One region of the Croceicoccus esteveae genome, then DNA from elsewhere that is predicted to be linked to it. Evidence: predicted binding sites of a transcription regulator. Region 1 holds the regulator's gene; the other holds the start of a gene.
What was found. The regulator LexA, encoded in region 1, represses DNA repair genes until DNA is damaged. The targets are predictions, from matches to a motif close to GTTCCNCNCTTGTTCT.
Positions count from the first base shown of each region.

Region 2: a site for LexA is predicted at 2,011-2,026, ahead of RM533_RS03420 (ATP-dependent helicase). Genes of this name have one in related genera too.

Region 1 covers NZ_JAVRHS010000002.1:385,241-389,659, reverse strand. Annotated here, with positions in the region: gene RM533_RS04765 (ComEC/Rec2 family competence protein) at 1-1,690, shown strand, start outside; gene lexA (transcriptional repressor LexA) at 1,773-2,471, opposite strand; gene RM533_RS04755 (hypothetical protein) at 2,567-2,863, opposite strand; gene RM533_RS04750 (MoeA family protein) at 2,940-3,443, opposite strand; gene moaC (cyclic pyranopterin monophosphate synthase MoaC) at 3,659-4,150, opposite strand; gene trpC (indole-3-glycerol phosphate synthase TrpC) at 4,147-4,419, opposite strand, start outside.
Region 2 covers NZ_JAVRHS010000002.1:120,820-125,238, reverse strand. Annotated here, with positions in the region: gene RM533_RS03420 (ATP-dependent helicase) at 1-1,935, opposite strand, end outside; gene RM533_RS03415 (hypothetical protein) at 2,116-2,712, shown strand; gene rsmD (16S rRNA (guanine(966)-N(2))-methyltransferase RsmD) at 2,847-3,398, opposite strand; gene RM533_RS03405 (pseudouridine synthase) at 3,395-4,267, opposite strand; gene RM533_RS03400 (AmpG family muropeptide MFS transporter) at 4,411-4,419, shown strand, end outside.

The DNA of each region.
Region 1 (4,419 bases):
GAGGGACCGGGCGATCCGTGCCCGCATCAACATCTCGGCTGTCGATGACCGCCCTTTCCTGCAGGAAGGGGCGGTCATAAATGTGCGCGCACGCTTGACGCCGCCGACGCATCCCGTCCTGCCCGGCGGATATGACTTTGCACGCATTGCCTGGTTTGACGGGATTGCCGCGACAGGTTCTGCAATCGACCCGCCTGTCCTGGCTTCTCCTGCAGAAGCGCAGGCAAGTGGCATGGCGCTGTATCGTCGCGACCTTGCCCGGCATGTGCGCACCAGCGTTGCAAGTGCGACCGGCAGTGACGGGGCACATGCAGCTATTGCCGCCACGCTGGCCAGCGGCGATCGTGGTGCGATCAATGACGATGATGCGCTTGCCATGCGCGATGCAGGGCTGGCCCATCTGCTGTCGATCAGCGGTCTGCATGTCGGCGCAGTGGTCGGTATCGTGTGGTTTGCAATGATGAAGACGCTGGCGCTCTTTCCCGCGCTGGCGCTCAGGACGCGGTTGCCGCTTGTCGCCAGCGCGGGCGGCGCTGTCGCTGCTGTTGCGTATACCTTGATGACGGGCGCCGCGGTGCCGACGATCCGCGCATGCATCGCTGCATTGCTGGTCATGGCGGCTCTTGCGCTGGGGCGGCAGGCACTGTCCATGCGGCTGATCGCGCTTGCTGCCATCACCGTGATGCTGTTCTGGCCAGAGGCGGTGGTGGGGCCATCCTTTCAGTTCAGTTTTGCCGCGGTCATCGCCATCGTCGCCCTGCATAACAGCGCCCCCATGCGTGCACTCGTCGCCCGTGGGGAGCATGGCGCGGCAATGCGGCTGGCGCGGGCGGCGCTGGCGTTGCTCATTACGGGTCTGGTCGTGGAAGCGGCGCTGGCACCGCTGGTGCTTTTCCATTTTCACCGGTCGGGCGTACTCGGCGCTCTTGCAAATCTTGTTGCCATCCCGCTTACCACGACTGTGATCATGCCAGCGCTGGGAGTGGCGCTGCTGCTCGACCTCGTCGGTCTTGGCTGGCCGGCATGGTTCGTCACTGGCAAGGCGCTCGAACTGCTGATCGGGATCGCGCAGTTTGTCAGCTCCATTGACGGATCCATCCTGCTGGTGCCTGCCATTCCTCTGTGGGCGGCGCTGTTGTTTGTGAGCGGGTTTCTGTGGCTCGCCTTGTGGGAAGGACGGGTGCGGGTCTGGGGTGTGCTGCCTGCGCTTGCGGGGCTTGCAGGTTTCGCCGTTGCAACTCCGCCCGACCTCATGGTCGCGGCAGAAGGGCGGCATGTCGCGATCGCCAATGACGAGGGGCAGATATTCCTTCTCAGGAACCGCCGCGGTTTTGCGCATGACCAATTGCTGGAAGAGGCGGGCTTCGACGCCGCTTCTGAACAAGATGTGCAAGCCATTACCCAATGGCCGGGGGCCGATTGCAACCGCGATTTCTGCCTGCTGACGCACCGCCACCGCGTGCTCCTGATCTCGCGCCGCCGCTCGGATGTCGACTATGCGACGCTGCTGGCAGCATGCGCGGCGAGCGACGTGGTTGTCGCAGAGCGCAAGCTGCCCGAACATTGCCGCCCGCGAATGGCAAAGATCGACCAGCCCTTGCTTACGCGCCGGGGCGGCGTGACAATGAACCTGCAGACAGGCGTGATCCGATCAGCCCGTCCGGCACGAGACCGTCACGGCTGGATGTAAGGCAGAGTCGGAGGCAGCAAACCAAGCGCCTTCTTGAAGGAGCCGGCGCCCCTGCCATCACGGCCGGCTCTCTCGTTCTCGATCAGTGATACTGGCGCAGCAATCCCGCCAATCGCCCCTGGATCTTGACCTCCGCTGCGTCATAGATCTGCGAGGGAAAGGAGGCATTGGCAGGGTCAAGCCGGATCCGACCATTGTCGCGACGCAGATATTTGAGCGTGGCTTCCTCATCCCTTACGAGGGCCACGACAATCGCGCCATCGTCGGCGATGTGGGTCCGCCGGATGAGAGCAAGATCTCCATCAAGGATCCCGGCATCAATCATGGAATCACCTGCCACTTCCAGCGCATAATGTTCTCCTGAACCAAGCAGGGCGGCCGGCACCGGCAGGGTTCTGGTGTCCTCCAGCGCCTCGATCGGAACGCCCGCGGCGATCCGCCCATGCAGCGGGATTTCCACCACATCATTGGCGGGGTTCCTCAATTGCGTCCGGATGTCGCCTGCCTGTCCATTAATGCCAACGTTCAGCGTTCCATCAGATGGTCTGCGCAACGATGTTCCCTGTGCGTCCGCGTTCCTTATGACCTCAAGCGCGCGGGCGCGATTGGGCAGGCGACGGATAAAGCCCCGTTCTTCCAGCGCCGAGATAAGGCGATGCACGCCAGATTTGGATTTGAGATCAAGCGCATCCTTCATTTCTTCAAAAGAAGGCGAAATGCCGCCGTCCTCAAGCCGCAGCTGAATGAAAGTCAGCAGTTCATGCTGTTTGCGTGTAAGCATCAAACGGTTCCTCTTCGCCCGTTTCGCACCTGTGCCTTTGAACGAACACGGAACAATTAAGCAACAAAAACAGCCTGCGTCAACAAGGACGAAACTCAGATGCGGTGTATTGCGATTTTTTCGCCTGCCGCCCGCTTCGGCCAGTGTGATGCGCGAACAATCAGCGCGTCTGCCAATGCCAGCGGCAAGAGCGCACCACTGTTCTGACTGTCGAGCACCGGTATGGGCCGATCCTGCCTCCAGCACTGCGCGCGGCAGGGGAGCGCAAACAGCATTGCGATGACAAAGCAGAAAACGGAATTACCCGGCAGACCGACGATCAGCTGATCCTGCCGACTTGCCACCATGACCGGTTTGCTCGCGACGCACCGGAACTCGACCGTGCTTCCCATCTCGGCGATCACCGGCCGGACAAGATCGTGCTCCTTATAAAGACACCGTTGCTGGTGATTACAATGGTTGCATCCGTTACGCTGGCGAAGCGGCCTGCAGCACCGCCTTGTCATCACTGACAGGAGCGATTCTTTGCGCAGCGCAGGGATAACCGGCCAGCATGAGACCGTTGTTCGCAGGAATGTCTCCGGGCCTCAGATCATCCGGCGCGGCTTGTGCGCGCAATTCAGTGCCGCTGTCGATCGCCGCCACCTGGGGCGCGCAGCCAACCTGCAGTCGATCCAGATCGGCACTAACGGCAAATGCAAGCCGGGCAGGGGTGATATGACCACCAGCGCGTGCGACCATGTGCCCGGTATTGAAATCAAGGTCCGGTTGATGGATGTGCCGTCCGGGCGGACGGGGAGGTGAGCCGCTGAACCTCGACAGCGCGCCGCTGGTCCGGCAGTCTTCCCGCACCAGCATCATATCGGCCCCACCGGGCAGCACCGCACCTGCCGAAATGCGCACCGCTGCACCGGCCGCAAGCGTGCTGTCTCGTACGGGCGATCTGCCGCGCTGTCGCCCACGATCTGCCATGCGCCGGACCCGCTCTGCAGCTCAGGCACATCGGCCGGCTGCACTGCCCAACCATCCATGGCGGACGGGGCCGGAGAGGCTGCGTTCTGCGCGCGACCAGCGGCTCGGTCAGATAGTGACCGAGCGCCTGTCCAACTTGGAGGTGCACATTTGTTGTCCGCCCGACAAGCGCCAGAGCAGGTGGCGTTGCGCCTCTGCCAAGGCCAGCAGCGGCTTCATGCCATCAGGTCCTCGTGCCCCGCTGCGCGCCATCTGCCTGACTTGCCACCGTCTTTTGCAATAAGGCGAACTGCGCTGATCACCATGCCACGGTCCACCGCCTTGGCCATGTCATAAATGGTCAGCAAAGCTACCGAAACGGCGGTCATGGCCTCCATTTCGACACCTGTGCGTGCCGCAAGGGTGGCACTGGCTGTGCAGCTGATCGCATCATCTTCGAACGCAAAGGCGACTTCCATCGCGTCGAGACCGAGCGGATGACACAGCGGAATGAGATCGGCCGTCTTCTTGCCCGCCATGATCCCGGCGATCCGTGCCGTTGCGAGCACGTCGCCCTTGCGCATCGTGCCGGCCCGGATTGCATCGAGAGCGGCTGGTGACAGCGTGATATGGCCGCGCGCCACTGCGGTGCGCCGGGTAACATCCTTGCCGCTGACATCCACCATTCGGGCAGCGCCTGATGCATCGAGATGGGTCAGGGTGTTCACGGGTGGAGCAATGCCCGCGTGGCGCTTTGCACATCGGTCTGTCGCATCAGGCTTTCTCCGACAAGAAAGCAGCGCACCCCGCCTTGTGCGAGTCGCTGGCAATCAGCCGGCCCGCTGATCCCGCTTTCGCTGACCAGCAATGCGTCTTCAGGAGCCATGGATGCAAGCCGTTCCGTCACGCCCAGATCGGTCGCAAAGCTGCGCAGATCGCGGTTGTTGATGCCGATCAACCGGCTGTCAAGCTGCAGGGCAAGCTCCATCTCAGCTTC
Region 2 (4,419 bases), 260 kb from region 1:
GCCGGTCATGGAAGTTTCCGCGTCGATCATGGCATCAGGCAGTTCGCCGACGAAGCGCGAGGGGATGGCGCTTGTCCACTGCCCATATATCCTGCGATTGGCCGCATGCAGGATTGTACAGCTGGAGCGTGCACGCGTAATCGCAACATAGGCAAGCCGTCGTTCTTCTTCCAGCGAGCGCAAGCCGCCCTCGTCCAGAGCGCGCTGCGATGGGAATACACCTTCCTCCCAGCCGGGAAGGAATACATGATCGAACTCAAGTCCCTTGGCCGCATGGATCGTCATGATGGTTATGGGGTTGCCGCTTTCGGCGCGATCATTGTCCATGACGAGACTGACATGCTCCAGAAAGGCACCGAGCGTCTCGTATTCTTCCATCGCCCGGGCCAGTTCTGAAAGGTTCTCCAGTCGGCCGGCGCTTTGGGCGCTGCGCTCATTCTGCAAGGCGTCGGTATAGCCGGATTCGTCCAGTACCGTGCGGGCAAGTTCCGCCGGCGAAAGAGACGCAGCACCATCGCGCCAACGTGCAAAGTCCCGCACCAATGCAAGAAGAGTGTTCCGCGCCCGGGCCGGCAATTCGTCGCTATCCACGACTTGCATCGCGGCCGCAAACAGGGGCACACCCTCTGCACGTGCGTGGCGATGCAGCTTTTCAAGCGTTTTTTGTCCCAGCCCGCGTTTCGGTGTGTTGTAGATGCGCTCAAAGGCGAGATCGTCGCTTGGCTGCGCAATGACCCGCAGATATGCGAGCGCGTCGCGGATCTCGGCCCGTTCGTAAAAGCGAAACCCGCCGATGATCTTGTAATCAAGACCGATCTGAATGAAGCGGTCCTCGAACTCGCGGGTCTGAAATTGCGCGCGAACGAGGATAGCGGCGTGGTTGAGCGAAATTCCGGCTCGGATCAGAGCTTCAGCTTCTTCGCCGATGCGGCGTGCCTCCTCCGGTCCGTCCCAGACGCCGATCACGCGGACTTTCTCGCCTTCGGCGATGTCAGTCCACAAGGTCTTGCCCAGCCGCTCGCTGTTTGCATCGATAAGCTGCGAAGCGGCCGCCAGAATTTGCGGCGTAGACCGATAATTCTGCTCCAGCCGAATGACCTTGGCGCCGGGAAAGTCCCGTTCGAAACGCAGGATATTGGCAACCTCGGCGCCGCGCCACGAATAGATCGACTGATCATCGTCGCCAACCACGCAGATGTTGTGCCCGGCCGGACCCTTTGCCTGGGTCAGCAGCCTGAGCCAGAGATACTGGACGACATTTGTGTCCTGGTATTCATCGACCATGATGTATTTGAACCGCTGCCGATAGTCGTCGAGCACATCCTGTTCGCGCCGCAGGATGTTGAGCATATGCAACAGGAGATCGCCGAAGTCACAAGCATTCAGCGCCTTGAGGCGCTGCTGATAAAGACGGTAAAACTGTTCGCCACGACCGTTCGCAAACGCCTCGTTCTCGTCAGCGCCGAGGTCGGCGGGGTTGAGCCCCCGGTTCTTCCATCTGTCGATCAGGCCAGCAAGCTGCTTTGCCGGCCATCGCTTTTCATCCAGTCCGTCGGCAACGATAAGTTGCTTGAGCACGCGCAGCTGATCGTCGGTGTCGATGATGGTGTAATTGGACTGCAGGCCGACAAGTTCGGCGTGCCGCCGCAGCATCTTGGCAGCAATGGCGTGAAAGGTGCCCAGCCACGGCATTCCCTCAACCGCGGGACCGATATGGCCGCCCACCCGGTCGCGCATTTCCCGTGCCGCCTTGTTGGTGAAGGTCACGCACAGGATCTGGCTTGGCCATGCCTTGCGGGTCGCGATCAGATGCGCCATTCGCGCCGTCAGCGCGGCGGTCTTGCCAGTGCCGGCGCCCGCCAGCATCAGCACCGGACCCTCTGTCGTCAGCACGGCTTCTGTCTGCGGAGAGTTCAGACCGCTCAGCCATGGCATCACCTGATCGCCGCCGGAATTGGTGTAGACGGGTGGAGAACTGTCGCCAGAGGTGGATGCTGATTGCGTCACTCGAGAACAGCTAGGGAACGGTGAGGCTGTACGCAAGAGCGACCGTGGAACGATTTGCTGCACTTTGCGTAGAAGTGTCGAGCGAGATAGAAAAAGAGGGAAGTTCTTATGAAAACGATTTTGATGGCCGGCGCGGCGCTGATGCTTGGTGCGGCGCCGATTGCAGCCACTGCCCAGGGCATGAATACCCAGACCAACACAATGAACCAGCGCGGCACTGGCATGATGGACGCGCAGCAAAAGGCCATGTATGATAGCTGGAATCCTGATCAGAAGGCCGATTATGACCGCTGGCCAGCTGATCAGCAGTCGTACTACTGGACACTCGATCCGGTTCAGCAGCAAGCGTTCATGATCCTTACTCCTGACCAGAGAATGCGGATCTATTCCATGGCTCCCGAGCAGCGAACGATGGCTTGGCAGGCGATTGCCAAGCAGATGAACGGTGCCACGCCGATGAACAATTCCATGGCGGGCCAGAATACGATGGGCCAGAACACCATGGGCCAGAACAGCATGGGCCAGAGTTCGGCAATGGCCGGATCTTCCATGGGCACTTCCATGAACAGCAATTCGCAGGTGCGCTACGTCAGCCGCCAGATCCTGCAGAGTGGAGTGAACGCAGTTCAGCCGAGCGAATATCCGGTCTGCACCGCGCAGATTACCGATAGCTGCATCAATCCGCGTGCGGTGCCCAACAGGTAAGCCAAACGTAATATGACGCACATCATGACGGGCGGCCTTCCACAAGGAAGGCCGCCCGTTACGTTATGAATTGCTGATCGCCCGGTCGGGATCAGAGCATGACCCGGCATTTGGCGAGATATTCCATATCAGCGTCACATCCGCGCTTTCAAGCGCATCAGATGCAGTCGAGCCCGACCGCTGTCGCGCACCGCATCCAATTCGAAGGCCGCTGCACTGACCTTCTCGTCGCGACCCGTTTCCAGAGCGATCCATGCACCTGACGATATCCAGCCAAGCCGATGAAGCCGATCAAGCGCCACAGGTCCTGCACCTGTTCCATAAGGCGGGTCAAGAAAGACGAGCTCCGGCTGGAGTTTGGCAGGTCCCAGCGTCATCACCGATCCTGCGATAATTTCGCTTGTTTTCCCCGCGGCTAGCGAGACGGCATTCTGCCGCAACGCGTGCAGCGCGGCGGGCTCCTGCTCTACGAACAAGGCGTGGGCAGCGCCGCGTGACAGTGCCTCAAGGCCGAGTGCACCGGACCCTGCAAACAGGTCGACGACGGTCAGTCCGTCAAAGCTGCCGATGCGGCTTGTCAGCATGGAGAACAGCGTTTCGCGCGTGCGGTCTGCCGTTGGTCGGGTGTGCGGCCCTGCCGGCGCTACAATAGCGCGGCCTCGCCATTTGCCGGCGATGATCCTCATGACCTGCGGCGGCTGACCTGCTTGCAGAACCGCTCGACCTCGATTTGCGGAACTTCCTCGGTCGCTCCGCGGGCAAGATTGCCAAGTACGAATGGTCCGTAGGCGAGCCGCATCAGCCGGGATACCTGTAGCCCCAGATGTTCAAGCACCCGGCGAACCTCCCGGTTCTTGCCTTCGGTCAAGGTAAGCTCGATCCACTGATTGCGGCCCGTGCGCCGTTCCAGATTGGCATCGATGCTGCCGTAGCGCATGCCATCGATCTCAATTCCGTCCATCAGCGTTTCGAGCTGTGCCTGGCTGATGTCGCCAAAGGTGCGTGCACGATACGTGCGCACGATGCCGCTTGCGGGCAGTTCCATGGTGCGCTTCAACTCGCCATCATTGGTGAGCAGCAACAGCCCTTCTGTGTTCATGTCGAGCCGGCCAACCGGCATCATCCGCGGGGTTCCGGCTGGCAGAGCGTTGCGCAAGGCGGTGTAGATGGTCGGCCGTCCACCAGGATCCCGCTCTGCCGTCAACAGGCCATCGGGCTTGTTGAACCGGAACAGACGGGTCGGCTGCGCTGCGGCCACCGGTCTTTGATCGACCGTGACGCCTGCAAGGGAGGAAAGCACCACTGCAGGAGTGTCCAGCCGCTCTCCATTTATAGCAATTCGGCCATCGGCAATCATGCGCTCCACTTCGCGGCGCGATGCCACTCCGGCACGGGCAAGCAGCTTTGCGATCCGGTCTCCTTCGCGCGGCCGGCCATCGGGCAGGGCGCCGGTCTGTGGTTGCTTTCCTGCCTTTGAGGCAGAAGGCGCCTTTCGGTCCAATGCCGTTGCTCGAGCCGGGCGCTGCCGGGGTCGTCCTGGTCGTTTGTCGTTCACGGATCAGCCATGCTTCATCGCCTGTTGTTGCACAAGCATGCAGATGGCATGGAGGACGCAAATGGCGGCAGCGTTGTCCGGCAAGTGCGCCGATCCGGCGTGCCTTGCCGGCACCCATGCAGGGCGAGCCATAAGGAGTGGGGATGACACAG